One region of the Niveibacterium umoris genome, then DNA from elsewhere that is predicted to be linked to it. Evidence: predicted binding sites of a transcription regulator. Region 1 holds the regulator's gene; each other region holds the start of a gene.

The links. Region 1 encodes sigma-54, which starts transcription at its own class of promoters, with help from an activator protein. Its sites were predicted from a motif close to TGGCACGCTTNCTGCTNA; they were not measured.
Region 2: the regulator sigma-54 is predicted to act here: its motif matches at 1,128-1,145, upstream of nifB (nitrogenase cofactor biosynthesis protein NifB).
Region 3: the regulator sigma-54 is predicted to act here: its motif matches at 925-942, upstream of nifL (nitrogen fixation negative regulator NifL).

What each region holds. Positions count from the first base shown of each region.
Region 1 covers NZ_JACIET010000002.1:843,897-853,506, reverse strand. Annotated here, with positions in the region: gene recA (recombinase RecA) at 1-848, shown strand, start outside; gene recX (recombination regulator RecX) at 869-1,318, shown strand; gene lptB (LPS export ABC transporter ATP-binding protein) at 1,305-2,027, shown strand; gene GGR36_RS15845 (RNA polymerase factor sigma-54) at 2,046-3,530, shown strand; gene hpf (ribosome hibernation-promoting factor, HPF/YfiA family) at 3,542-3,865, shown strand; gene ptsN (PTS IIA-like nitrogen regulatory protein PtsN) at 3,983-4,450, shown strand; gene hprK (HPr(Ser) kinase/phosphatase) at 4,437-5,381, shown strand; gene GGR36_RS15825 (PsiF family protein) at 5,448-5,855, shown strand; gene cutA (divalent-cation tolerance protein CutA) at 6,009-6,356, shown strand; gene dsbD (protein-disulfide reductase DsbD) at 6,331-8,172, shown strand; gene GGR36_RS15810 (hypothetical protein) at 8,575-8,856, opposite strand; gene GGR36_RS15805 (PilZ domain-containing protein) at 9,047-9,457, shown strand; gene GGR36_RS15800 (hypothetical protein) at 9,497-9,610, opposite strand, start outside.
Region 2 covers NZ_JACIET010000001.1:1,227,726-1,237,335, forward strand. Annotated here, with positions in the region: gene nifA (nif-specific transcriptional activator NifA) at 1-984, shown strand, start outside; gene nifB (nitrogenase cofactor biosynthesis protein NifB) at 1,176-2,672, shown strand; gene GGR36_RS05435 (4Fe-4S dicluster domain-containing protein) at 2,688-2,933, shown strand; gene draG (ADP-ribosyl-[dinitrogen reductase] hydrolase) at 2,943-3,911, shown strand; gene GGR36_RS05445 (RBBP9/YdeN family alpha/beta hydrolase) at 4,169-4,801, opposite strand; gene GGR36_RS05450 (TOBE domain-containing protein) at 4,844-5,059, opposite strand; gene GGR36_RS05455 (ATP-binding cassette domain-containing protein) at 5,082-5,933, opposite strand; gene ssuC (aliphatic sulfonate ABC transporter permease SsuC) at 5,948-6,730, opposite strand; gene ssuD (FMNH2-dependent alkanesulfonate monooxygenase) at 6,738-7,910, opposite strand; gene GGR36_RS05470 (sulfonate ABC transporter substrate-binding protein) at 7,943-8,908, opposite strand; gene ssuE (NADPH-dependent FMN reductase) at 8,986-9,582, opposite strand.
Region 3 covers NZ_JACIET010000001.1:1,216,884-1,226,493, reverse strand. Annotated here, with positions in the region: gene nifL (nitrogen fixation negative regulator NifL) at 1-893, opposite strand, end outside; gene rsxA (electron transport complex subunit RsxA) at 1,188-1,769, shown strand; gene GGR36_RS05410 (RnfABCDGE type electron transport complex subunit B) at 1,784-2,314, shown strand; gene rsxC (electron transport complex subunit RsxC) at 2,326-3,843, shown strand; gene GGR36_RS05400 (RnfABCDGE type electron transport complex subunit D) at 3,840-4,913, shown strand; gene rsxG (electron transport complex subunit RsxG) at 4,910-5,515, shown strand; gene GGR36_RS05390 (electron transport complex subunit E) at 5,528-6,208, shown strand; gene GGR36_RS05385 (RnfH family protein) at 6,221-6,505, shown strand; gene nifM (nitrogen fixation protein NifM) at 7,111-7,977, opposite strand; gene GGR36_RS05375 (nitrogen fixation protein NifZ) at 7,970-8,443, opposite strand; gene nifW (nitrogenase-stabilizing/protective protein NifW) at 8,440-8,757, opposite strand; gene nifV (homocitrate synthase) at 8,775-9,610, opposite strand, start outside.

The DNA of each region.
Region 1 (9,610 bases):
GCCGCGTGATCGAAATCTACGGCCCGGAATCCTCCGGCAAAACCACGCTGACCCTGCAGGCGATTGCCGAAATGCAGAAGATGGGCGGCGTCGCTGCGTTCATCGACGCCGAACACGCCCTCGACGTGACTTACGCACAGAAGCTGGGCGTCAATGTTGGCGACCTGCTGATCTCGCAGCCGGACACGGGCGAACAGGCTCTGGAAATCGCCGACATGCTGGTGCGCTCCGGCGGTGTGGATATCGTCGTCATCGACTCGGTCGCGGCGCTCACGCCGAAGGCGGAAATCGAAGGCGAGATGGGCGACCAACTGCCCGGCCTGCAGGCCCGCCTGATGTCGCAGGCGCTGCGCAAGCTGACCGGCAACATCAAGCGCACCAACACCATGGTCATCTTCATCAACCAGATCCGCATGAAGATCGGCGTGATGTTCGGCAACCCCGAGACCACCACCGGCGGTAACGCGCTGAAGTTCTACGCCTCGGTGCGCCTGGATATCCGCCGCACCGGCACGATCAAGAAGGGCGACGAGGTGATCGGTTCTGAGACCAAGGTCAAGGTCGTCAAGAACAAGGTCTCGCCACCGTTCAAGGAAGCACACTTCGACATCCTCTACGGCGAAGGCATTTCGCGCGAAGGCGAGATCATCGACATGGGCGTGGAACAGCGCTTTGTCGACAAGTCCGGCGCGTGGTACGCCTACAACGGCGAGAAGATCGGCCAGGGCAAGGACAACGCGCGCGAGTTCCTGCGCGCGAACCCGGCGATTGCACGCGAGATCGAGAACAAGATCCGCGTCCAGCTGGGTCTGCCCGAGCTGCCGGCCGGGGAAGCCGCGGCCGCCTGATGCCAGCCGAGCCGGCTGCCATGAGCCGCGACGAACTCAAGGCGCGCGCGTTGCGCAGCCTGGCTCAGCGCGAACACAGCCGGGCTGAGTTGGCGCGCAAGCTGGCGGCGCATGGCGAGCCGGATGCGGTCGAAGCGGTACTGGACCGGATGGGCGAGCTGGGCCTGCAGTCGGACGCCCGTTTTGCCGAGAGCTATGTGCGCAGCCGCGCCGAGCGGCTGGGCGGGCGCCGCATCCAGCATGAACTGGCGCAGCGCGGGGTCGATCCGGAAACGATCGATGCCGCACTCGCCAGCGAACTCGGCGAACCGGAGCTGGCGCGCGCCCGCGCCGTTTGGGCGCGCAAATTCGGGCAGTTGCCGGCCGACGCGAAGGACTGGGCGCGACAGGCGCGATTTCTGACCGCCCGCGGGTTTGCCGCGGAGGTCGTCAGGAAAGTACTGAAAGAACCGTTCGATGAGTCTGCTTAAGGTTGGCGGTCTGTCCAAACGCTACAAGGCGCGCACCGTGGTGCGCGATGTCGGCTTCGAGGTCGGCAGCGGCGAGGTCGTCGGCCTGCTCGGCCCCAACGGCGCCGGCAAGACCACCTGCTTCTACATGATCGTCGGCCTGGTACGCGCAGACGGCGGCCAGATCATCCTCGACGACAAGGACATCACCCATCTGCCGATTCACCGGCGCGCGAAACTTGGACTTTCCTACCTGCCGCAGGAAAACTCGGTGTTCCGCAAGCTCACCGTCGCGGAGAACATCCTCGCGGTACTGGAACTGCAGAAGCGCCCCAAGGACAAGCAGGCCGAGCGTCTCAACGAACTGCTCGCAGAACTGGGCATCACCCACCTGCGGGACGCCACCGCACTGTCGCTGTCGGGCGGCGAGCGGCGCCGGGTCGAGATTGCCCGTGCGCTCGCCACCGATCCGCAGGTGATCCTGCTCGATGAACCCTTTGCCGGCGTTGACCCGATCGCGGTGATCGACATCCAGAAGATCATCCGCTTCCTGAAGGAACGCAACATCGGCGTGCTGATCACCGACCACAACGTCCGCGAGACGCTGGGCATCTGTGATCGCGCCTACATCATCACCGACGGCGTCGTGCTTGCCTCCGGCCGCCCGGCGGAGATCGTGCAGAACGACAAGGTTCGCCAGGTCTATCTGGGTGAGCATTTCCGCCTCTGATCCCCCCCCTAGCCGACGATGAAACCTTCGCTCCAGCTCCGCATCTCCCAGCAGCTCGCGCTGACCCCGCAGCTGCAGCAGTCGATCAAGCTCCTGCAGCTATCGACGCTGGAGCTCAACAGCGAGATCGAGCGCATGTTGCTCGAAAACCCGCTGCTCGAACGCGAAGACTCCGAATCGGACCCCGAAGCCTGGGGCCAGTCCGCCGCGGCGCCCAGCAGCGGCGAACAAGGCGATGCCCCGGCCGAGGGTGGCGACACCGATTTCTCCGACGCCCCCGCCGAACCGCCCGAACCGAGTTTCGAGGAGGGTGGCAGCTACGATGAAGGCAGCGCCGAATGGTCGGGCGAGGGCGGTGGCGGTGGCAGTGGCAGCGGCAACCGCGACGACGACGAGGAAACCGACTTTCAGGAGTTCCGCGCGGCCCAGACCAGCCTGCGCGATCATCTGGACGGCCAGATCGCCCTGATGTTGCTGTCGGAGCGCGATCGCGCACTGCTGCGTTTCATGATCGAAGCGCTTGACGACGACGGCTACCTGACCCAGCCGCTCGACGAGCTGATGGAACTGCTGCCGACCGAATCGGAAGTCGAGATCGAGGAACTGCAGATTGCGCTGGCACATCTGCAGAACCTCGACCCGCCGGGGGTCGGCGCGCGCTCGCCGGGAGAATGCCTGAAGCTGCAGCTGCGGCTCTTGCCCGCCAGCGCTGCACGCGACGCGGCGATCACGATCGTCGAACATCACCTTGAGTTGCTTGCGGCGCGCGATTTCGTACGCCTGAAGCGCCAGCTCGGTTGCAACGAAGAGACCCTGCGCGAGGCGCATCAACTGGTTTGCAGCCTTGACCCGCGCCCGGGCGCGAAATTTGCCGCGCTCGAAACCCGTTACGTGATCCCGGATGTGATCGTGCGCAAGGTGCGCGGCCACTGGAGTGCGACACTGAATCCGGACGCGATGCCCAAGCTGCGGATCAACCAGCTCTACGCCGGTATCCTGCAGCAGCACCGCGGCTCGGCCGGTTCGCTGGCCGGCCAGTTGCAGGAGGCGCGCTGGATGATCAAGAACGTACAGCAACGCTTCGACACGATCCTGCGGGTTTCGCAGGCGATCGTTGACCGCCAGCGGCAGTTCTTCGATTATGGGGACGTGGCCATGCGGCCGCTGACCTTGCGCGAGATCGCCGAGCAGCTCGATTTGCACGAATCGACGATTTCGCGGGTCACGACGCAGAAGTACATGGCCACGCCACGTGGCATTCTTGAACTGAAATACTTTTTCGGCAGCCACGTCGCCACAGATTCTGGCGGCGCGTGTTCAGCTACGGCGATTCGTGCGCTGATTCGCCAGCTGGTTGCGGCAGAGGATCGCAAAAAACCGCTATCCGACGCCCGGATTGCCGAACTTCTCGGCCAGCAGGGGATTGTCGTTGCGCGACGCACCATCGCAAAGTACCGCGAGTCGCTCAACATCCCGCCGGTCAGCCAGCGCAAGATGATCTAAGAGGAGTGATCATGAACCTGAACATCACCGGACATCATCTCGAAGTTACCGCCGCCCTGCGCGACTACGTAACCTCGAAACTGGATCGCGTGATTCGCCACTTCGACCATGTCACCAGCGTCAACGTGATCCTGTCGGTGGAAAAGCTCAAACAAAAGGCGGAGGTGACGGTGCATGTACGCGGGAAGGACATTTTTGTCGAAAGCATCGACGAAGATCTCTACGCCGCAATTGATGCCATGACCGACAAACTCGATCGGCAGGTTCTCAAGCACAAGGAAAAGTCCTACGATCACGGCCACGAGGCGCACAAGCGCCAGTCCGCGGAATCGTAATCACGTTCGCTCTGATGAATCCCGGCGCGTAAGCTTGCGGAAAGCCGCCGCGCCGAAGATGAGCTGAACCCGGATCTGCGCGCCTTCGGGCGCGCAGTGCATTTCTGAACCCCAAGCATGAATCTCATCGCCCCCCTGCTGCCGCCATCCAACGTGCTCGTCGATCTGGAAGCGAGCAGCAAGAAACGCGTCTTCGAACAGGCCGGCCTGCTGTTCGAAAACCACCAGGGCCTTGCGCGCAGCGCCGTCTACGACGCCCTGTTCGCGCGCGAAAAACTCGGCTCCACCGGGCTCGGGCAAGGGATCGCCATCCCCCATGGCCGACTCAAGGGCCTGCGCGACGCGATTGGCGCCTTCATCCGCCTGACCCAGCCGGTGCCCTTCGAGGCGCCGGATGGCAAGCCGGTGAATCTGCTGTTCGTGCTGCTGGTACCCGAGAGCGCCACCGAACACCACCTGCGTCTGCTCTCGGAACTGGCGCAGATGTTCTCCGACCGCAATTTCCGCGATGCGCTGATGCAGGCGAGCGATGCATCGGAGGCGCACACCCTGTTCGTCAACTGGGCTCCGAATGCGTCGAACTAGCGTCGGACGCATCTTCGAGGACAACCGCGAACGCCTCGGCCTGAGCCACCTCGCCGGTCCGCTGGATGTCGAGGTGCAGGTCCCGAACGAGAAGGTCTGGCCGGCCGAACTGGTCGGCCACCTCAACATCATCCACCCGAACCGCATCCAGGTGATGGGCGAGGCCGAACTGGCCTGGATCCGCCGCCAGGCGCGCGACAAGGTGCAGCACCAGCTCGAAAGCATCCTGCTCGCGCACCCGCCGGCGATGATCGTGGCGGATGGCTGCGAGGTGCCGCCGCTTATCCTCAACGCTTTCGAAAGCGCGCGTGTGGCGATGTTCACCACGCCGGCGGAAACCGCGCGGGTGATCGACTCCTTGCGCATCTATCTGGCGCGCAATCTGGCCGAGAAGACGTCGCTGCACGGCGTATTCATGGACGTGCTCGGGCTTGGCGTGCTGATCACCGGGGATTCCGGCGCAGGCAAGTCCGAACTGGCGCTGGAACTGATCTCGCGCGGCCACGGACTGGTCGCCGATGACGTTGTCGAAGTCTCCCGCATCGCGCCCGGCGTGCTTGAAGGGCGCTGCCCGCCGATGCTCAAGGACTTCCTTGAGGTCCGCGGACTCGGCATCCTGAACATCCGCACCATCTTCGGTGAGACCGCCTGCCGCCGGAAGATGAAGCTCAAGCTCGTCGTGCACCTGCATCGCCAGCTGCGCGGCGAGAGCGCGCAGATGCCGCGCCTGCCGCTCGAAGACGACGTGCAGGACATCGTCGGCGTGCCGACCCGCCGTGTGACCCTTCCAGTGGCGGCGGGTCGCAACCTGGCCGTGTTGCTCGAAGCAGCGGTGCGAAATACGATTCTTCAATTGCGTGGAATAGACTCGATGCAGGAGTTCGTCGACCGGCAACGGAACGCGCTCGACACCGACGACGACGAGCTCTGATTCGCCTGATTCTGCTGTTGCCGCGCCCGCGGCGATCCCTGTCCTTGCCCAAACCGGAGATTTCGCATGAAGAAGCTTGTCGTTCTGGCTGCCGCACTGGCCACGCAGTTCGCACTGATTCCCGCCCATGCGGCCGAGGAAGCCAAGAAGCCGCCCACCGCGCAGCAGCAGAAGATGGCCGATTGCAACAAGCAGGCCACCGGCATGAAAGGTGACGAGCGCAAGAAGTTCATGAGCAACTGTCTGAGCGCGAAGCCCGAGGCCGCCGCATCCGCACCCGCCGCAGCCAAGGCACCGGAAGCCAAGGCCGCCGCGGCGGAGGCCAAACCCGCGACGCAGCAGGAGAAGATGGCCGCGTGCAACAAGCTGGCGACCGGCAAGAAGGGCGACGAACGCAAGGCGTTCATGAGCGAGTGCCTCAGCGCCAAACCGGACGCAGCCGCGTCGGCACCTGCCGCCAAGCCCGCCAAGTAAGTCAGATCCGCCGCAAGGCGACCCGCCCGGCGCGCCCGTCGGGGGCCAGAAACCCGCCCGGAACCCCGCCCGCAAGGCGGGGTTCCTTTTTGCCCATGCCGCGCCAGCTAGAATGGCGGTTTTCCCTGTCCGCCGCCTGAGGTCGAGGAAGCCATGCCCGAGCCGGTCCTGATCGTCCTGTGCAACCTGCCGGATGCCGATAGCGCGGCGAGCGTCGCGCGCATGCTGGTGGAACGTCGGCTCGCCGCGTGCGTCAACATCCTTGCACCGGCGCGGTCGGTGTATCGCTGGAAGAACGAGATCGAGCAGGCCGAGGAAATCCCGCTGCTGATCAAGACCACCGCGACGCGCTATGCGGCACTCGAAGTTGCGCTGATCGAAGCGCACCCCTACGAAGTGCCTGAAATACTTGCCTTCGAGGCACGCAGTGGCGCACCGGCATACCTGCAGTGGGTGGTCGAGTGCACCGTCCCCGATGACCAACTGCCCGATGGGCTATGAACTGATGAAGCGATTCACGACACTGTTGTTCGCCCTGATGCTGGGCAGCGCGCATGCCGCCCCCGACCTGCTGGAACCGGAGAAGGCCTTCTCCGTCAGCGGGCGCGCCGCAGACCCGCAGAGCGTCGAACTCCAGTTGGGCATCGCCAAGGGTTACTACCTCTACAAGCACCGATTCGCGTTCGCACCCGCCGAGGCCGCCGTCAAATTGGGCGAGCCGCGATACCCCGCGGGCGAGCGCAAGCAGGACGAGTTCTTCGGCGAAGTCGAGATCTATCGCAGTGACATGCAGGTCGCCGTGCCGGTCGCGGTCGGCGAGGTACGCGACGGTTCTGTGCTGCGCGTGACCTATCAGGGCTGCGCCGAAGTCGGCGTCTGCTATCCGCCGGTGACGACCGAGGTGACCCTCGGCCAGACAGGCGGCGGCGTGTTCAAGCGAGCCTTCGGCAAGCTCGCCGCGGCGCCGTCCGACAGCACCGCACCGGCTGCCACTCCTGGCATTGCGAAGATCGAACCGGTCAGCGGCGACGAGAGCGGCCGCCTTGCTGCGCTGCTCGGCAGCGGCAATCTTGCGCTGGTCTTGCTGAGTTTCTTCGGCGCCGGCCTTTTGCTGGCCTTCACGCCGTGCATGCTGCCAATGCTGCCCATCCTCTCTGGCATCATCGTCGGGCAGGGGGTACATGTGGGCCGCGTGCGCTCCGCAATGCTGGCGAGCACCTATGTGCTCGGCATGGCGCTGACCTACGCCATTGCCGGTGTCGCAGCCGGGCTTTCGGGCACCTTGCTGTCGAGCGCGCTGCAGAATGCTTGGGTGCTGGGCGGATTCGCCGCGATCTTCGTCGCCCTGTCCGGCGCGATGTTCGGTTTCTACGACCTGCAACTGCCCAGCGCGCTGCAAAGCAGACTCTCCAATTCGGCCAATCACCAGCGCGGCGGCTCATTCATCGGCGTAGCGGTGATGGGGGTGCTCTCCGCCCTGATCGTCGGGCCCTGCGTCGCGGCGCCGCTCGCCGGGGCGCTGCTGTACATCGCGAAAACCGGAGATGCCGTGCTCGGCGGCCTTGCGCTGTTCGTAATGGCGCTCGGGATGGGTGCGCCGCTGATCCTGCTTGCCGTTGCCGCACGTGGCCTGCTGCCGCACGCGGGCCCATGGATGGAATCGATCAAGCAGGCTTTCGGCGTCCTCCTGCTGGCGCTGGCGCTTTGGCTGGTCACGCCGGTACTGCCGGAAGTCGTCGTGATGCTCGCCTGGGCGGCGCTGGCGATCGTCTGCGCGGTGTTCCTGCACGCGCTCGATCCGCTGCCGCCCAACGCCCACGGCGTGCGCCGATTCTGGAAAGGCGTCGGCGTCGTGCTGCTGATCGCCGGTGGCGCCTTGCTGCTGGGCGCCCTCGGTGGCGCCCGCGATCCCTTGCAACCGCTGGGCTTCCTGCGCGGCGCGAGCGCGGCAGAGGCATCGCCAAAGCTCGTCTTCGAGAAAGTGAAAACGCTGCAGGAACTCGACGCGCGACTTGCAGAAGGCCGGCCGGTGATGCTCGATTTCTATGCCGACTGGTGCGTCAGCTGCAAGGAAATGGAACGCTTCAGCTTCAGCGATGCCCGCGTGGTAAGTGCGCTCAAGGACACCCTGCTGCTGCAGGCCGACGTCACCGCCAACAGCCCGGCCGACCAGGCCTTGCTCAAGCGATTCGGCCTGTTCGGGCCGCCGGGCATCGTCTTCTTCGACCGCAACGGGCAGGAGATCCGCAGCACGCGGGTCGTCGGTTACCAGAAGGCGGACGACTTCCTCGCGACGCTTTCCCGGCGCGCCGAATAAAAAACGGGTCGCGAGGCCCCCGCCTCACGACCCAACACGACTACCGACCACGAACCTCGGACCCGCAGCCAAGCCACAGGTACCGAGCCCCGCCGCAAGGGAGCCCAGCAGCGGAGCGAGGCGGATTCTGCCTTAAAGCTTTGTCACCTGTCCATTCCATTTGCATATCTTCGTGCCCTGCGTCACGGCTTGATCGGCGTGCGCTGCACCGACCACTGGATCGCAAAGACCCGGCAGCGGCCAAGCCCGAAACGGCAGCGTCAGCCGCTTCGGGCACGGCGCGAAAGGCGAACGATGCAAACAAAAACGCCCGGGCTTGCCGGGCGTTATCGGTGACGATGCGTTCTGCCTGATCGATCATCGCCCTCATGTCCGGGGCGCGATCAACGCAAGCGTGTCGCTTCAGTCTGCCGCCAGATTGGCCGCGAACACGGAATCCGCGTTGTCCGGAAATGCGTAGCGGGCAAATGCGCGACGGATACGAGCCTTGTTCTGGCGGGCACCGTGGTCGATGAAGCGGATGCCGATTGCCTTGCCGTTCTGCGCCATCGTCATGAAGGCAAACCGCCAGCGGGCGGTTTCCGCCAGACGCTCACGCAATTCACACTCATTGGCGATCTCGACACCCGCTGCTTTCAGCGAATCGAGGAATTCAGCGTAGGACTCTTCGCAAAGCCTTCCCATCTTCATGCTCCGTGTTTTCTGCGGTGATCATTCACCATGTAGCCATTAACGGGGCAGTTACCGAAAGGTTGACGAAATGTTGCTTGAAATGACGGGTTCCCCGGCCTTGGCCCGAAAGCCCGATCGGCGGGGCTTGCACGATCCCGCATGACGCCCGAGACTTCGAATTCCCACAAAGATGCCGAAACTCATGAGCGACACGCCGATCAGTAACGAACGCCGCAACCGCCAGCGCTTTGCCGCCCAGCGCGAAGGCCGCACGATCTTCTGGGTCGAACTCGATGGCCACCGGCTACCGCTGAATGATCTTTCGCTGGAGGGCTTTGGCTACGGATCCGCGATCGAACCGGAACTGGGGCTGGAGTTCCCGTTCGCGCTGCGACTGGAGGGGATCCCGGACCGCGTGCGGGGCCGTGCCCGCATCGTCAATTACGTTGCCAACGCCAACGGTGGCCAGGTCGGCTGCCGCTTTCTGTCGTTCGAAGGCGATGGCGCGTTCGATCTGCACGACTGGCTGACGGTACATGTCATCACCAGCGCGTCGGTACGCATTTCCGAACAGGAGGCGAAGGCTATCGTCGCCGGGCCTTCGCTGATCTGATACACGCCGCGGGCGGCGCAAGCGCCGCCTGCCCTCGCGTTACTGCAGGGCGCCTTTCAACTCGCGCTTGAGCAGTGTGAGCAGCATCGTGTCGCCGTGCACCCGCAGCACCGGCCAGACATGGTGCAGCGCCATTTCCGCCTCCTGCTTGCG
Region 2 (9,610 bases), on a different contig from region 1:
GAACGCGACACCCTGCGGCGCACGGTGCGGGGCCAGCACGGCTTCGACAACATGGTCGGCCACTCGGCCGCGATGCGCCGGATCTTCGAACAGATCCGCATGGTGTCGAAGTGGAACACCACCGTGCTGATCCGTGGCGAAACCGGCACCGGCAAGGAGCTGATCGCCAACGCGATCCACTACAACTCACCTCGCGCGCGCGGGCCTTATGTGCGCCTCAACTGCGCCTCCCTGCCCGAGAACCTGCTCGAATCCGAGCTTTTCGGCCATGAGAAAGGCGCCTTCACCGGCGCCGTAGCGGCGCGCAAGGGGCGCTTTGAAATGGCCGACGGCGGCACGATCTTCCTCGACGAAATCGGCGAAATCTCGCCCGCCTTCCAGGCCAAGCTGCTGCGTGTGCTGCAGGAAGGTGAACTCGAACGCGTCGGCGGTGGCCGTACGGTCAAGGTGGATGTGCGCGTGATCTCTGCGACGCACCGCGACCTTGAGGACGCGGTCGATGAAGGCAAGTTCCGCGAAGACTTGTACTTCCGCCTCAACGTGATGCCGATCACCGTACCCCCGCTGCGCGAGCGTCTGGAGGACGTACCGGAAATCGCACGCCACCTGATCGGGCGTGTCGGTCAAGCGCAGGGGCGGCCCCTTGATCTCAGCGAGGCTGCGATCACGCGACTGATGCAGTACAACTGGCCCGGCAACGTCCGCGAAATGGAAAACTGCCTGGAACGCGCCGCAGTCATGTCGGAAAGTGGCCACATCGACTGCGACCTGATCCGTATCGACCGCCAGCGCGAGCTGGCCGCTGCGGCTGCCGCCAACCGCATCGACCTGGATGACCCGACACTGGATGAACGCGACCGCGTGATTGCCGCCCTCGAACAAGCCGGCTGGGTGCAGGCCAAGGCTGCACGCCTGCTCAACATGACCCCGCGCCAGATCGCCTACCGCGTGCAGACGCTGGGTATCGAGGTAAAGCAGTTTTGACCGGCGCTGCGCCGTCCCGCATCTGCCCGCCAGGACGACAAATACCCGCCCTGTCCTGTTTCGCACACGTCAGTGTGTAGGCTAAGTGACACAAGGTGGAAGCAGCAGCGCTCAAACCAAGACGCCACGGTGAAAACACGCATCGGCACGGCAATTGCTGAACCGGGGACAGACATCCTCGGGAGCGCTCCATGCCGACGCCTGCAACTTTGAACCCGACCGCACCGATCAGCGGTTGCGCCAGCGGCCGCTGTGGCTCCAGCTCGCAACAACTCGACGAGCTGGATGCCAGCGTCACGCAACGTGTGCAGGACCACCCCTGCTACTCCGAAGAGGCGCACAAGTACTTTGCGCGCATGCATGTGGCGGTGGCGCCAGCCTGCAACATCCAGTGCAACTACTGCAACCGGAAGTACGACTGCAGCAACGAGTCGCGTCCGGGTGTCGTCTCCGAGGTTTTGACGGCCGCACAGGCGGTGAAGAAGACCCTGGCGGTTGCAGCCGCCATCCCGCAGATGAGTGTGTTGGGCATTGCCGGACCGGGCGACGCACTCGCCAACCCCGAGCGCACCTTCGAAACCTTCGCCGGACTGAGCGAACGCGCGCCAGACCTCAAACTCTGCCTGTCGACGAACGGCCTGATGCTGCCGCAGTACGTGGACAAGATCGCGGACTATCACGTCGACCACGTCACGATCACGATCAACTGCATCGACCCCGACATCGGCGCGCAGATCTATCCATGGATCTTCTGGAACCACCGGCGTGTCACCGGCCGTGAAGCCTCCGAGATCCTCATCTCGCAGCAGCAGAAAGGGCTGGAGATGCTGGTTGCGCGCGGCATCCTGGTCAAGGTCAATTCGGTGATGATCCCGGGCATCAACGATCAACACCTCAAGGAAGTCTCTCGCGTGGTGCGCGCCAAGGGCGCGTTCCTGCACAACGTCATGCCCTTGATCTCGGACCCGGTGCACGGGACGCATTTCGGCCTGACTGGCCAGCGCGGCCCCACCCAACAGGAATTGAAAGCCTTGCAGGATGAGTGCGCCGGCGACATGAACATGATGCGCCACTGCCAGCAGTGCCGAGCCGACGCGGTCGGCATGCTGGGCGAAGACCGCGGCGCCGAGTTCACGCTCGAGAAAGTCGAAGCAATGCAGATCGACGAGCATGCCGCCATGGGCCGGCGCATCGCACTGCGTGCCGCGATCAACGCAGAACTGGCCGAAAAACGTGCCGCGCGACACGCCACCAATGCCCAGGTCATCGCGTTGCACCGTGCAGCCCCGGCACCCGGTCGCGCGGTACGCATGGCGGTTGCGAGCAGCACCGGCGCCGTCATCGACACGCACTTCGGCCATGCGAGGTTCTTCCACATCATCGAGGTCACCGCCGACGGCGTGCAGGCGCTGGGTACACGCGCCGCCGCGCAGTACTGCGGCGGCGAGGCCGACTGTGGCGAGGCTGAGAACACACTCGCGCGAACGCTGGCTTCGCTTGCCGACTGTGAGGTCATGCTCTGTTCGCGAATCGGCATCGAACCCTGGGGCAAGCTCGAGGCTGCAGGCATCCGGCCCGACGGCTCCCACGCAATGGAAGCAGTGGCCCCCGCGGCGCAGGCGGTATGGCAAGCGATGCTCGAAAGCGGGCAACTCGCCGACGCGCCCGCCCACCAGCGTCGCGCATAAGCGGAGCCCGCCGCAATGGCACTCGAAATCATTGCTGGCTGCGTCAACTGCTGGGCCTGTGTCTCGCTCTGTCCGCACCAGGCGATCATCGAGGCGCAACCGCACTTCCTGATCGACCCGCTGCGTTGCACCGAATGTGTTGACGCGCATGCCACGCCGCAATGTGCAGCGATCTGCCCCGTCGAGGGCGTGATCGTGGATGAACTGGGCGAACCGCTGAACCCGCCCGGCTCGCTTTCGCCTCCCGCGCGCGTGGGATGATCCACAGGCATGTCTGGCGACGGCACACTTGCACCGCTCGACATGCCACCGATGCAATGCGCGTGGCCCCCGGGAGTGGCGGCCCAACGCATTCGGCTGCACGCACGCGGTGCCATGCTCGGCCTCGCGCTCGGCGATGCACTCGGGGCGACGGTGGAGTTCATGACGCCACGCGAGATACGCGCCACGCATGGATGCCACACACAGATCCGCGGCGGCGGCTGGCTGCGGCTGGCACCCGGTCAGGTGACGGACGACACCACGATGGCCTTCGCCGTCGCCGATACACTCCTCGCCTCGCCGACGCCCGATGCTGCCGACTTCGGCCGTGCATTTGATGCCTGGATGCGGAGCAAACCCGTCGACATCGGCAATACCGTACGGCGCGGAGTGATGCGCTTTCGCAGAACCGGCGAAGCCTGTGTGGCCCCCTCCGACGACGCGGGCAACGGCGCGACAATGCGCTGCGCGCCAGTAGCGATCGCCCTGCTTTGGGCTCCACCCGACACGGTGCGACAGATCACGCTCGCGCAGGCGCGCGTCACGCACCACAACCCGCTGACAGACGCTGCAACGCTGTGTGTCGTGCGCATGATCCAGGCCGGCATCCTGGGCCACGGCATCCGCGGCGTCATCGCGCTGGCCCACGCCCTGGCGAGCGCGCACACGCTTTTCCAGTTTCGCGCGAAACCGCAGAGCAACCCCACCGGCTACATCGCTGACACCATGCGCGCCGTGCTGCAGGCCATCGACATCACCGACAGTTTCGAAAGCGCATTGATCGACGTCGTCAATCGCGGTGGCGATGCCGACACGACCGGCGCAATCACCGGCGCAATCTTCGGCGCAATGGTGGGCGAGCCGGCACTACCGGCCCACTGGCTGTCGGCGCTGCGCGCCGATGTCGCGGCGGACTGCAGACGCTACGCCGATCGTCTCGTCGAGCGGCCGTTACTGAACTTCAGCTTCGAGGCCTAGCGAAACTCGCAAGCAGACTGCGGGGGAAATCCCCGCGGGACTCAACCCTGGAACCACACTCGGCCACCACGCAAAACGAAAACGATGCTGGCAGTTTGCAAACACTTTCCCGCTGTGTTCCGGACTCCCTTGGGCAAACGGGACGTTCCCGCCAGTTGGCGACCCGACGGCCACGCCGTCTTCTGTCTGTTGCTCAACAACCGGGCGGATCGGTCCGGCCAGCCACGGTCGCCTGTCGTCCTTGCGCGCTTAGGCCCTCAGGCAGACCCGAGGTATTTGACCCAGTCGAATTGAGAGCGCCGACCATCTCCGCGGCGGCGGCGCGGACCGGCCGGCTTGTCGCCCTCTGCGTCGAGCGGTCCGAGCGGAAAATCGCCGTGCGAGCGACGCAACAGATTGAAGATCTCCAACCCGTCCCGCCACGGTCCGTGCCCCGAATCCACGTTGATATGGCCCGCCGCACCGATATTCACAAACCGGCTGCCCCAGCGGTCCGCCAGCCAGGCCGCGCGCATCACACGAACCCACGGGTCATTCGTGCTGGCGACGACTACGCTTGGGAACCCCAACGGTTCATCCGGCAATGTGTTGCTCAAACCGAACTTGTCCGGATCGGCCGGCGCCACCAGCATGGCGCCCGCAATCCTTTCACGATAGGCCTGCGCCACATGCGCGGTGGCGAGGCAACCAAAGCTGTGCGCGACGATCCAGACATGGCCACGCGCACGGTCCAGTTCCTGCCTCAGACTGCCCGCCCAGCGCGCCAGGTTGGGTTCATCCCAGTTCGACTGCTCGACCCGGATGCTGCCTTCGACCTGGCGTTCGAACCAGCTCTGCCAATGCGCCGGCCCGCTGCCATGCAGGCCGGGCACCACGAGTACGGTAGACATGGATACCTCCTTGCGTCGCGGCCCGCGCCACGGTGCGCCGGCCTACAGCGTCGCGATAGACACTTCGGTGGACTTCACCAATGCGACGACTTCAGAACCGATCTTCAACCCCAACTCGTCGACGGAGCGCGTCGTGATCACCGAGGTAACGATACCCGACGGGGTCTCGACATCCACTTCGCTGACAACATCGCCGCGCACGATCTCCTTCACCTTGCCACGGAACTGGTTACGTACGTTGATCGCTTGAATGGTCATTTTGCTCTCCTGTTGAATCGGTTTAGATGGCCCAGCGGACCTGATTGACCGTGCGTTGCAGCGACACGTCGCCAACCTGCTCCGGCTCCGCCACGGGTTCCGCTGGCGGTTGCTGCAACACCTTGCGCAGCAGATAGTCCTCGAGTGCCGCAAAACGCGGGCTGCCCCGCTCGCGCGGGCGCGCGAGATCGACAGACAAGTCCAGCGTGATGTGGCCCTCGTCGATCAGCACAACGCGATCGGCCAGTGCGATTGCTTCGGCCACGTCGTGCGTAACCAGCAGCGCAGTGAAACCACGCTCACGCCAAAGGCCTTCGATCAGTGCGTGCATTTCAATGCGCGTCAGCGCGTCGAGCGCACCGAGCGGTTCGTCGAGCAGCAGTAGGCGCGGGCTATGAACCAGGGCTCGCGCCAGCGCAACCCGCTGCCGCTGCCCGCCCGAGAGCCTCGCTGGCCATTCGTCGGCGCGCTCGGCGAGCCCGACTTGCGCGAGTACCTCACGCGCCCTGCCCAACTCGGTGTCCGGCAGGCCGAGTGCGACGTTGTCGATGACGCGCTTCCAGGGCAGCAGGCGCGAGTCCTGGAACATGATTCGGGTATCGCCGCGTGCGTCGCGCTGCGCGCCACCGAAGCGGATCTCGCCGTCGGTCTTGTCGTCGAGGCCTGCGACCAGTCGCAGCAACGTGCTCTTGCCACATCCGCTGCGCCCGACGATCGCGACGAATTCGCCCGGGGCGACGTTCAAGCTCAAGCGGTGCAGCACCTCGCGTTCGCCGAAACGTTTGACGACCTGCTCGATCTGCAGCGGTATGCCGCCGGCCGCGCCCCTCGCCCGTTGGGCCACAGCACGGGTTTCCTGAGAATCAATCTGCATATGCCGTGCTCCGCTCAAACGGGTTGATAGCCGGGGTGCCAGCGCAACCAGCTGCGCTCAAGCGCACGTGCCAGCACATCCGCCAGCTTGCCGAGCAGCGCGTAGAGCAGGATGCCGACCAGCACCACATCGGTCTGCAGGAACTCGCGCGCGTTCATCGTCATGTAGCCGATACCCGCGTTCGCCGAAATCGTCTCGGCCACGATCAACAGCACCCACATCAGGCCGAGCGAAAAGCGCACACCAACCAGGATCGACGCGACTGCGCCGGGCAGGATCACATGCCGGTACAGCTGCCACCCGGATAGCCCGTAACTCTTGGCCATCTCGATCAGCGCCGGGTCGACCGAGCGAATGCCGTGAAAGGTGTTGAGGTACACCGGGAAGAACACGCCCACCGCCACGAGAAACAGCTTGGCCGCTTCGTCGATGCCGAACCACAGGATCACCAGCGGGATCAGTGCCAGCGGCGGGATGTTGCGCAGCATCTGCAGGCTGGTATCGAGCAGGGTTTCGAGTTTGCGGAAGCTGCCGGTCGCGAGCCCGAGCGCCAGGCCCAGCCCGCCGCCGATGGCGAAGCCGAGCAAGGCCCGGCGGCTGCTGACGAGCACATGACTCAGCAGCTCGCCCGACGAAGCCAGCCGGATCGTTGCACGCAAGATATCGAGCGGTGCCGGCAGCACGCGGCTGGAGATCAGCCCGGTCTGCGCCGCAACTTGCCACGCCACCAGCAACAGCACTGGCGGCACCCATGGCAACAAGGCCTGCGTACGGCGGCTCACTTTCAGAGTAGTCATCGCGCCCTCAGCTTTGCGATGCCTTCGGCACGAAGTGGTTGGCGACCACCTCACCGAACGGCCCGGTCAGACTGCCGCCCGGCAGCGTTTGATTCGGTGCGCCATGCTCAAGCGGCAGCAGCGGGAAGACCAGCTCCGCGAAGCGATAGGCTTCTTCAAGATGCGGGTAGCCAGAGAGAATGAAGGCCTCTGCGCCGACATCCTGGTATTGCTTGAGCTTCGCGGCGACCTGCTGGGGGTTGCCGACGATCGCTGTGCCTGCGCCACCCCGCACAAGCCCGACACCGGCCCACAGGTTGGGGCTGATTTCCAGATCTGCGCGGGTGCGGCCCCGGCCAGCGCCGTGCAGCTCCGCCATGCGCCGCTGGCCAACCGAATCCATCCGCGCCAGCGCGGCCTGCGCGGTCGCAACGGTGTCGTCGTCCAGCCGGCTGATCAGGCGCTCGGCATCGGCCCAGGCCTCTTCTTCGGTCTCGCGCACGATCACATGCAGGCGCACACCAAACTTCACGGTGCGGCCGCGCTTGGCGGCGCGAGCCCGCACATCGGCAAACTTCTTCGCAACCTCCTCGGGCGGCTCCCCCCAGGTCAGGTAGGTTTCAACCTGCTCGGCGGCAAGTTCGTGAGCCGGCTCCGACGAACCGCCAAACCACACCGGCGGGTGCGGTTTCTGCACCGGCGGATAGAGCAGCTTCGCGCCCTGGACTCGCAGATGCTTGCCCTCGAAGTCGTAGCTTTCACCATCGTGGCTACGCGCGATGATCTCGCGCCAGATGCGGATGAATTCGGCCGATGCCGCGTAGCGCTCGGCATGCGACTCGAACAAACCATCACCCGCAAGCTCGTTGGGGTCGCCGCCGGTCACCAGATTCACCAGCAGGCGCCCGCCGGAGAGGCGGTCAAACGTCGCTGCCATGCGCGCCGCAAGGGCGGGCTGCGTCAGCCCCGGTCGCAGCGCAACGAGAAAACGCAGTTGCTTCGTCGCTGCGATCAAGCTCGATGTGACCACCCACGGGTCTTCGCACGAACGGCCCGTCGGCGTCAGCACGCCGTAGTAGCCGAGCCGGTCGGCCGCCTGCGCGATCTGCTGCAGGTAGTCCAGATCGACGCTGCGGGCGCCCTCGCTGGTACCAAGGTAGCGGCTGTCGCCGTGAGTGGGCAGGAACCAGAAGATCTTCATGGCGTTCATTCCTGTCTGCGATGACTTCGCGCTCAGCGACGCGCCGGCAGCGTGGCGTCCTTGACCTGGATCGCCTTCGGAATCAACTTCAGGTCGTAGAAGGTGTCGGCGAGCTTCTGCTGCTCGGCCAGCACCGCGTCGTCAATCGGCCTCACGCTCAGGTTGTAGCGGTTCAGTGCCTGTTCGATCACGGCCGGATCCAGCCCCTGCAGCGTCGTCAGCTGCGCCGCTGCGGCGCGCGTGTCCTTCTTGATCTGCTGGCCGAGCTTGTGCGCTTCATCGAAGAGGATGCGGATCACGTCGGCACGCTTTTCCGCGAATTCGCGTTCGGCGAGGAAGAAGGCGTGGTTGTAGACCACCCCCTGCCCGTCCGCGAGGATTCGGGCATCGATCTGCTTCTCGGCGGCCGACTGGAACGGTTCCCAGATCACCCACGCGTCGATCGCACCACGCTCGAAGGCGGCACGCGCGTCAGCCGGCGGCAGGAAGACGGGCTGGACGTCGCTGTACTTCAGGCCGTGCTTTTCGAGCAGCTTGACCAGCAGGTAGTGCACGTTCGAGCCCTTGTTGAGCCCGATCTTCTTGCCTTTCAGATCGGTAACGCTGCGTATCGGGGAGGCCTTGGGCACAAGCACCGCTTCGGCTGCCGGCGCAGGCAGTTCGTAGCCGACGTAGACAAAGTTCGCACCTGCGGCCTGCGCGAAGATCGGCGGCGCCTCACCGACGTAGCCAAAGTCGATCGAGCCGACGTTCAAGCCTTCGAGCAACTGCGGCCCTGCGGGAAACTCGACCCACTTGATCTCCAGTCCCTTGCCCGCGAGCTGCTTCTCGACGGTGCCCTGCGCCTTCAGCAAGGACAGCACGCTGGCGGACTTCTGGAAGCCGATGCGCAGCAGTTTTGGGTTGTATTCCGCAAGCGTGGCCGGCGCGACGAGTGCGGCGGCCAGCGCCAGGCTGGCCGTGGCAAATTGGCGACGATACTGATTGAAGACGGACATTCGGATTCTCCGTAGTACTGGGTGAGGATGTGTGCGCGCCTGCACCGGCGCGACTCGTTCGAAGTCGAAGGGGGCGCTCAGGCGCTGCAACGCGCCGGCGAGAAACGCATGAACCCGTGCGACGCGTTCAGCTTGGCAACGCGGGGTGACGCACCAAGGTGCTGCGCCAGTGCGTTGACGCCGTCGTCCAGCCGCGCCGCAAGCGCCGGTGCGAGCTGCAGCCCGCCGCCGGAATCGCTGCCGATTTCGCTGTCCAGCGCAAACACAGCCCGGCCGATCTGCGCGGCCGAGAGGCTCGCCAACACCGGGCGCAGCGCATAGTCGATCGCCAGCGCATGCGCGAGGCTGCCGCCGGATGCAATCGGCCATACGAACTTGCCCTCGAAACCGCGCTGCGGCAGCAGATCGAGAAAGGTTTTCAGCAGGCCGCTGTAGGCTGCCTTGTAGATCGGCGTCGCCAGCACGATCGCACTTGCGTCCGCCACCGCGTTGAGCGCAGCAACAATCGCCGGGTGGCTGCGATCGGCCAGCAGCAGCGCTTCAGCCGGCAGGCTACGCAGCGACAGCGTCGCGACGTCCAGTTCGGCGGCCTCAATGGCGTTGCCAACATGGGCCAGCAGCTTCGCTGAACGCGAGTCAGCCGATGGACTGCCTGCGATGGTCAAGATGCTCACGTTGCTTTCTCCTTGGTGAATCACGCCC
Region 3 (9,610 bases), on a different contig from region 1:
TCGCGCAGTGCCTGCTGACGGCTCTCTTCGGCCATCACCGCCTGCAGCGCCGCGATGCGCGCTTTCTCCTGCTCCTGAACCTGCCGGCTGACGTCGGTGGCAACAAGCAGCAGGAAGGCTTCACCCTTGCTGGCGTAGAAGTCGTCCGCCTCGTCGCTGTCCGCTGCAACCCACACCGCCGAACACGAGAACCAGCGTGGTGAGCGCCAGTGCGGGCGGTCGAGCCGCACCTGGCGGTCGAGGAAGGCGTGGCTGCCGGGTTTGAAGGGGCCGAAACCGCTGCCCAGTTCGTTGCGGATCGCGTCCAGCAGCACCTTGGCCGGCTCGGCCATGCCGAGGTCGGACATCAGCGCCTTGTAGGCGAGGTTGTCGAGTACGACGCGGTCGCCAATATCCAGCAAGGCAAGTACGAGTGGCGCGCCATCGACGACCGACTCGATCAGCGCCTTCTGGTTGCGCACCGCGCATTCGAGCTTGTGCAGCGCAGTGATGTCGCGTTGCAGGCCCAGGTAATGGGTGATCTGGCCCGCCTCGTCCAGCACTGGCGTGACGGTGAGATCGGCCAGGTAAGGGGCGCCGTCCTTGCGGCGGTTCACCAGACGCCCGGTCCATGTTTCCTTGGCGGTGATACGGCGCCACATCGACTTGTACACGTCGGGAGGCGTGGTGTGGTTCGACAGGATCGACTGATGCTGCCCGACGGCATCGCCCACGCTGTAGCCGCTAACGCGGGTGAAGGCGGGGTTCACGTATTCGATGCGTGCGCGCGGGTCGGTGATCGAGATCGCGATGTCGGCCTGCTCCACCGCGGCGCGGAACAGCGCGGCAGGAATCTTCCGGGCAACCACTGGGGCGGCCTTCTTTGCGGTGGCGGTCTTCTTCTGCTCTGGCATGGCGGGCCTCGTGTGAACGCTCCGTTGCGTCGATGCAGCAACCGTGCCGAATTCTCGCGACTCAACGCCACGCTTGAGCAACGTCAAATGCGAGTGTCGTTGTGAGGATTCGTCACAACGCAACGTCGGTTTGTTGGAACCCCGACACGGGTTTTCGCAGATGCAGACCCCTTCCGGTGCATGCGCTGTTCCCGCCGGATGCCCACAGGAGCGGCATTTACGCACTGGCCCGGTGCGGTATGCATCGACTTGGCACGCTCCATGCGAAAAGCAGGGCAGGAGGTCTCAACCGACATGAGTGAATACCTGATCCTGCTTGTCAGTACCGCGCTGGTGAACAACGTGGTGCTGGTGAAATTCCTCGGCCTGTGCCCCTTCATGGGCGTCTCGAAGAAGCTCGACAGTTCCTTCGGCATGGGGCTCGCAACCACCTTCGTGATCACGCTGGCGTCCGGCGCGTGCTGGGCGCTCGAACACTACCTGCTCGCACCGCTGGGCCTGAACTACCTGCGCATCCTGACCTTCATCCTCGTCATCGCGGCTGCGGTGCAGTTCATCGAGATGGTGGTGCGCAAGGTCACGCCGGAGCTCTACCGCACGCTTGGCATCTACCTGCCGCTGATCACCACTAACTGCGCTGTGCTGGGCATTCCCCTGCTCAACGTGCAGCAGGCCAACAACTTTGCGATGAGCGTCATGGTGGGCTTCGGCGCATCGGTGGGCTTCACGCTGGTGCTGACGATGTTCGCTGGCCTTCGCGAACGTTTGTCGCTTGCGAAGGTGCCACAGACCTTCGAGGGCGCGCCGGTCAGCTTCGTGCTGGCGTCGCTGCTGGCGCTCGCGTTCATGGGTTTTTCAGGAATGAAGCTCGGTTGAGCGGGGAGGTTGAAATGATTGCGCCGATTGCCAGTGTGATGTTCCTCGGCCTCGTTCTGGGGCTGATCCTCGGCTATGCCGCGAAGGTCTTCCATGTTGAGGGCGACGCCCTGGTGGAAGAGCTGATCGAGCTGATGCCCGGCACGAACTGCGGGCAGTGCAGCTTTCCCGGTTGCTCCGGTGCCGCGAACGCCATCGCGCGTGGCGAAGCAAGCGTCGATTGCTGCCCCGGGGGTGGCCGTGCGCTGGCCGAGGCAATCGCAGCAAAGATGGGCGTAAGCCTTGGCGCAGGTGGCAAGGCCGATAGCGGGCCGAAGCTCGCGCAGGTGGCCGAGCATCTTTGCATTGGTTGCGCGCGCTGCTTCAAGGTCTGCCCGACCGACGCAGTGATCGGTGCGGCCAAGCAGATTCACGGCGTGCTGCACGGCGCCTGCACCGGCTGTGGCAGTTGCGAGAAAGAGTGCCCGACCGGCGCGATTGGCCTTGAGCCAGTGCCGGTAACGCTGCGCGACTGGAACTGGACGAAACCGGCTCTGGCCGTCTGAGGAGTAGCAAGATGGGATTGCGTGAACTTCTGAATGGTGTGCGCTGGGGCGTACATCCGCACGACGACCACAAGCGGCCAGCTGCCGACGTGCCGCTGCGAGTGATGCCGCTGCCCGAAAGGTTGTGTGTGCCGCTGTTGCAGCACGTGGGTGCGCCGGCGTTGCCGGTTGTAAAGGTCGGGGAGCGCGTGCTGCGTGGCCAGCTGATCGCTGCCGCGCAAGGCAATGTGTCGGCGCCCGTTCATTCCCCAAGCTCCGGCGTGATCAGCGCGATCGGCGAGGTGACTGCGCCGCATCCGTCCGGCTTGCCCTTTGCCGCGATCACGATCGAGCTGGACGGCAAGGACGAAGCTGGCGAGCCGCTCACGCCGCAAGTTGATCCGTTCAGCCTCACGCCGGCGGAGGTGTCCCAGCGCATTGCGGATGCGGGCATCGTCGGCCTCGGCGGCGCGACCTTCCCGTCGGCCCCCAAGGCGCAACTGGGCCTCAAGCTCTCGGTGCATACCTTGATCATCAACGGTGGCGAGTGCGAGCCGTATCTTTCAAGCGACGACAGCGTGATGCGGGTGCGCGCCGACGAAGTGATCGATGGCGTGCGAATCCTGATGCACGCCACCGGCGCGACCAAAGCACTGGTGGGCATCGAGGACAACAAACCCGAGGCCACCGCAGCGATGCGCAAGGCGGCCGAGGGTTTTGCCTCGATCGAGATTCGCCCGGTGCCGGCGCGCTACCCGATGGGTTCCGACCGCCAATTGGTGCAGGTGCTCACCGGCAAGGAAGTGCCCTCCGGCGCGCGTACCGCGAGCATCGGCGTGCTGGTCAACAACGTCAGTACCTGCGCTGCCATCCACCGTGCCGTGCGGGTCGGCGAGCCGCTCTATCGCCGCATCGTTACGGTCAATGGCGGTGCGGTGGCACAACCGGGCAACGTCCTGGCGCCGATCGGCGTCCTGATCGAAGACCTGCTGCGCTTTGTCGGCCTGAAGGAAACCCCTGCAAGGCTGGTCATGGGCGGCCCGATGATGGGCGTGGCCTTGCCGCATGCGCAGGTGCCGACTGTGAAGGGCTGCGGCGGCATTCTGGCGCTGACAGCGGGCGAGATCACCGACACCGCTCCTTCGGCCTGCATTCGCTGCGGTTCCTGCGTGAAGGCCTGCCCGATGGGGCTGCTGCCGCTGGAGCTATCGGCCCACATCCATGCTGGCGAGTACGACAAGGCGGAGGCCAAGGGCCTCGACGATTGCCTGGCCTGCGGCTGTTGCGCCTACGTGTGCCCATCGCATGTGCCGTTGGTGCAGACCTTCTATCACGCCAAGGGCGAGGTCTGGAAACGCGCGCAGCAGAAGAAGCGCACCGAGTTCACGAAAGGCCTTGCGCAGGCGCGCAAGGAGCGTCTCGAACGCGAGGCACGCGAGCGCGTTGAAGCCGCTGCACGGCGAAAGGCCGAGCGCGCTGCACAACAGGCAGCTGCGCAGCAGGCCGCAACTTCAGCATCCGCCAACACCGCAGGAGGGGCCAGCGCATGAGCGCCCAAAGCATGATTCTTCAAACTGTGGCGTCGCCGCATGCACGGGCCGGCGAATCGGTCAGCGTCGTGATGCTCAAGGTTGTCGCGACCCTGGTACCGGCCACGGTCTATGGGTTCTGGCTCTTCGGCTCGCCCGCCTTCTGGCTTTGGCTCATCACCATTGCCTCAGCGCTGGCCGGTGAGGCGGTGTGCCTGCGTTGGGCGGGGCGCGATCCCGCGCCTTTGCTCAAGGACGGGTCCGCGCTGCTGACTGGTTGGCTGCTCGCGCTTTCGCTCCCGCCCTGGGCGCCGTGGTGGATCGGTGTCGTCGGTGGGCTCTTTGCGACAACGCTCGGCAAACAGGTCTTCGGCGGGCTGGGCAACAACCTGTTCAACCCCGCGATGATTGCGCGGATCGCGCTGCTGGTTTCCTTCCCGGTGCAGATGACCTACTGGGTCGTACCGGCGGGAGCGCCCGGCCTGCTTGATGGTCTGCTCATCACGCTCGGCCATATCCCGGTCCCCGACGCCATGAGCAGCGCCACGCTGCTGGGCCATGCGAAGACTGACCTTGCACGCGGTGTTGATCTGCTGCATACCGAGTTGCCGGGCCATGCCTTCAACTGGGTCGGCGCCCGCGTTGGCAGCCTTGGCGAGACCTCGACCTGGCTGATCGCAGCCGGTGGGGTGGCGTTGCTCACGATGCGCATCATCACCTGGCATGTCCCGGTGGCGATGCTCGCCGCAATCGCGGTTCCGGCTGCGATCGGGCATGCGGTCGACCCGGCGCGCTACATCGACTGGACCACGCACCTGATGTCTGGCGGCGCGATGCTCGGCGCCTTCTTCATCGCGACTGACTACGTCACCTCGCCAAGCACGCGAGCCGGACAGGTGGTGTTCGGTCTGGGCTGCGGTCTGCTGACCTGGGTGATCCGCACCTACGGCGGCTATCCGGAAGGGGTTGCGTTTGCGGTGCTGCTCATGAATGCGCTGACACCGGCGATCGACCGTCTCATCAAGCCCCGGGTCTACGGCCGCACCTTCACTGGAAAACCAGCGTCCGTGCAGAAAGGAAAATCGAAATGAACGTCGCCGCGCTGCGAGAAGGCATCAGTTATCAGGGCGTGTTGCTGGCGCTATTCAGCACGCTGACTGCGGCGGCGCTGGTGGTGGCCAACGGTTTCACCGCGCCGGCGATCCATATCGCCGAAGAGCAGGATCTTGAAGCCTCGCTACGGCAGGTGCTGCCCGCCGGCTTCAACGACAACAACCTGCTGGCGGACGTCGTTCTCGTCAAAGATCGCGCCGGGCTCGATGTCGAAGTGCACAAGGCCAGCAAGGCCGGCGTGCAGCAGGGCGCCGTGTTCAAGACAAGCTCTATCGGATACGCCGGCCCGATCGTGATCCTGGTCGGGATCTCACGCGAAGGTGTCGTGCAGGGCGTACGTGTGCTGCGCCATGCGGAAACACCGGGCCTGGGTGACAAGATCGAAGTTGCAAAGTCGGATTGGGTGCACGCCTTCGAAGGCAAGGCGCTGACGACCGCGCGCTGGCTGGTGAAGAAGGACGGCGGTGACTTCGACCAGTTTGCCGGCGCCACGATCACCCCGCGCGGCGTTGTGAAGGCGGTGAAGGAAGCGCTCGAATTCCACCAGGCCAACCACGCGGCAATCTACGCCGAACACTGAGACGAGGCTCCCATGAAAACCAAAGACATCATCCGTAACGGGCTCTGGGATCAGAACGTGGTACTCGCGCAGATCCTCGGCATGTGCCCGACGATGGCGCTGACTTCGACCGCCACGAACGGGCTCGGCATGGGGCTCGCAACCACCGCGGTGCTGGTGGTGAGCAACATGGCCGTGTCTTCCGTGCGTGGTGTGGTGACCGAGCAGGTCCGCATCCCGGTGTTCATCGCAATCATCGCGACCATCGTGACGCTGGTGGATCTTGGTCTCAACGCCTGGATGCACGACCTTTACAAGGTGTTGGGTCTCTACATCGCGCTCATCGTCGCCAACTGCGCAATCCTTGGGCGTGCGGAAGCCTTTGCGTGCAAGAACGGCGTGCTCGCGTCGGGTGCCGATGGACTCTTCATGGGGCTGGGCTTCACCGCGGCGCTGACTTCGATCGGCGTTGTGCGCGAAATCATCGGTAGTGGCACGCTGTTCTCGCAGGCCAGCCTGCTCCTCGGACCGCACTTCGCCTTCCTCGAAACGCGGGTGCTGCCGGGTTATGGCGGCACGCTGATGATGATTCTGCCGCCAGGCGGCTTCCTCACGCTGGGGTTGTTGCTGGCACTGCGCAAACGGATCGAAATGCGGCGCGACGCAAGCAGGGCCTGTGGCGCTGTCACCCAACCCAGTCACTGTGGCGCTTAACCGGGAGGCAACATGAAAGTATCCATCGCTTACGCAGAGCCGGGCCGGCAGGCTTGGCTCAACATCGAAGTGGAAGAGGGCACGCGGGTACGGGACGCGATCGAGGAGTCCGGTATCTACGCACAGTTCCCGCACATCGACCTCGCGAGCCAGCGGGTCGGCATCTTCGGCAAGGCCGTCAAGCTCGATGCGCCGCTGCGGGCGGGTGACCGGGTGGAGATCTATCGCCCGATCCAGTGCGATCCAATGACTGTGCCGCGGCGCCCGGGCTTCGAGCTGGACAGCGACGAAGCCTGATCGTCGGGCGAGTTCTTGCTGCAGCACTCCGCCAAACAATGGCTTGTCGCTGCAAGCCGGCCGAATGACCTATCGCCTGCCCGATCCACGACTGAGTGGGTCGGGCTAATGCGTGGATGTGGGGAGGCTTTCGGGCCGCGCGTCAGCCCTTGGCCGGTATCACCTCATGCTCGAACGCGAAGGGCACGCCATAGCCACCGCGGACGCCTAATCGCAATTGTTGCTTCCCGCTTGAGGACATCGGAGCGCACAGACGCAACCATCTTGCCGAGCTTCGCATCAAAAGCGAGCGCGCCCGAATCGCCGGCTCTCACGAGGCGAACGGCCTTGGTCCTGGCTGGCATGCCCACCTTGGTGGCCCGATGGGCACGTCGCCTGAATTCCGCAAACAGCCCGACGCGCGCCACGCCACACTTGAGGCACGCGTTGCGTGCGTTGGCCGACCTGCAATTGCGTCATTTAGCCAAAGCGTGAAATGGGCGCCGCAACGCGGCCGCGTGGGTGTGTGCGCGTGCGTGAGTGTGTGCTTGTGCGTGCGTCTTGGCACTGGCGCGCCCGCGGAACAGGCCCCACCGTGCGCAAGGGCTGACGCCGCTATTGCGACGCTACTTTCGGGCGATCAGGCCACGCAGCCACTGCCTCTGGTAGTGAGCGCGGCGCGTGCCCAGAATCTGCACGCGGATCTTGTCGCGCACCTTTGCCAGCGGCACACGCCCCGCGGGGCGGATGTGATCGCAACACAGGATGTGAAAGCCCATCGGCGACTCGAGTACGCCGGATAGCTCGCCTGTCGCCATCGAGAACAGGGCTGCATCGAGCGCCGGGAACAGCTGGCCGCGCGTGACCGGACCGAGCAGACCGCCTTGCATCGCCGTCGGACACTCCGAATGGCGCAAGGCCTGCTTCGCAAACTGCTCCGGATCGCGCGCGCACTGAGCCCTTATCTGGTCGATACGCGCACGCGCGGCGACCCGGCCGCTGCCGGCAAGGTCGTCGTTGATCGTGATGAGGATGTGCCTGACCGTGCGACGCTCCGGTGTGTGGAAGCGATCGGCATGCAGGCGGTAGAAGATTTCGATGTCTTGCTTGCTGACCGGCGGGACGTTGGCGGACACCGCATCGAGCACCGCTTCGACGGTCATGTCGCGCGTCAGCTCTTCGCGCAGCGCGGCTTGCGTGAGCCCCTGTTTTGCGAGTGTGCAGACGAAGTCCGCCTCGCTTTCAAAGCGCGACATGACCTCGGTTACGCCAGCGTCCACCATGTTGCTGCTGACCACGACACGGCGGGCTTCGTCGCTCATCAGCACACGCTGCTCGATCGCCAGCTGGCGCGCCACCACTTCGTCGACGCGTGCGCGTTGTGCATCGGACAGCGCGTCGGGCGCTTGCTGGAACAAGGCCTGCGCATGCTTGATCGTGAGGTAGCGCGACGGGGCGTGTGCAACAGCTTGGCTTGTGGTGGCGTCAGGCATCACTCGTCTCCTGAATCGCTGGTGTGACCGGGCCAAGGGTGCGCTCGCGCACCTGGAGCGTGCGGCCAGGGAACACCGGGAAATGGATGTGGTAGGCGATGTCGTCGGCGACATCGCGAATCACTTTGAGCACTTCGCCCACCGCGCCAACGGGCACCCGTACCTCGCCGTCGACAGACAGTGCTTTCAGGTTGCGCACCCGTTCCCGCGTCTCGAACTGAGATTCCGCCCAAGGGGCGCCAGCGGGGAGCAGTTCTTCCTCGCGGCAGCCGACAATCCGTTTGGCGTCCAGAAAATGGACCGAGTAGATGATCTGATCCATCAGGAAGGTGCCGACGTCGACCACATGCCCGAGGCTGCCTCGGCGCACGAGCAGATCGCCGCGGGTGGCGCCGGGAAAGGTGCCGTCGTCGCGCACGTTGCGCACGACTCGCACCACATCGCCAAGTTCGAACTGCGGGTTCATCGCGGGGCCCGCCCGATGTCGCTGAGCTGCACGGTGGAGATGCCACGGGCGCGCTTGAAGACGCGGAACACGCCTTGCGTGATCGCGTCCGAGTTCAGGTAGTCGTCGTAGGCGCGAGCGAGGCGCTCGTGCCACTGCTCGTAGACCGGCGGCTCGTCGGCACTGCGCAGGTAGTCGTGGAAGCGCTGCAGGATGTGCAGCCGGTTGATTTGCACTACCGAACGTTCGTACGGGATACCGAAGTAGGCGAGGAAGTCCTCGATCGTTTCGAGTTCGGCAAGGTCGTCGGCCAGCGTGGGGGAGGGGGCGTGCATGGTGTCCTCGCGTTCGTTCAGCAGGGCAGTGGCTTGGGGGTGGCGCTGTCAAACAGGCGCATCAGATCGTCGTCGTTGGGGGCGCGCTTGGTCGCAACAACGAACTGCCGTACCCGGCCAAGCAGGGCGTCGGCTTCCGTGTCGCCGAGCGGGTGGCCCAGGCGGGCGAAGACTGACTTCACCGCACCCTTGCCGGAATGCTTGCCAAGCACGACGCGGTGCGAGCGGCCGACCAATGCGGGGTCGAAACCCTGATAGTTGCTCGGATCCTTCAGAAGGCCGTCGACATGGATGCCGGCTTCGTGGGTGAAGACGTTGGCGCCGGTCAGGCTCTTCTGCGCGGGAATCGGTCGCCCGGATGCGGCGGCGACGCGTTCCGCGAGCACCGGAAATGCGGTCAGATCGATGCCGGTCGATATGCCGTAACACTGACCGAGGCCGAGCACGACTTCCTCCAGCGCAGCGTTGCCGGCGCGCTCACCCAAGCCGTTCACGGTGGTGTTCACATGCGTCGCGCCGGCGCGGGCAGCGGCCAGCGTGTTCGCGGTGGCCATGCCCAGGTCGTTGTGCGCATGCATCTCGATCTGCAGGCCGCAGTGGCGTTTGAGCGTGCGAATCGCCCGCCGTACGCCGAAGGGCTCCATGACGCCGAGCGTGTCGGCGAAGCGGAGCCGGATGGCACCGGCAGCCTCGGCGACCTGGGCGATGCGAACGAGAAACCCAAGGTCCGCGCGCGACGCGTCTTCCAGCCCGATCGAAACGCCCAGCCCGACGCCGCGCGCGAGTGGCACCAGACGAGCGATCTCGCCAAGCAACCATTCACGCGACCGGCCGAGTTTGCGGGCCAGGTGTT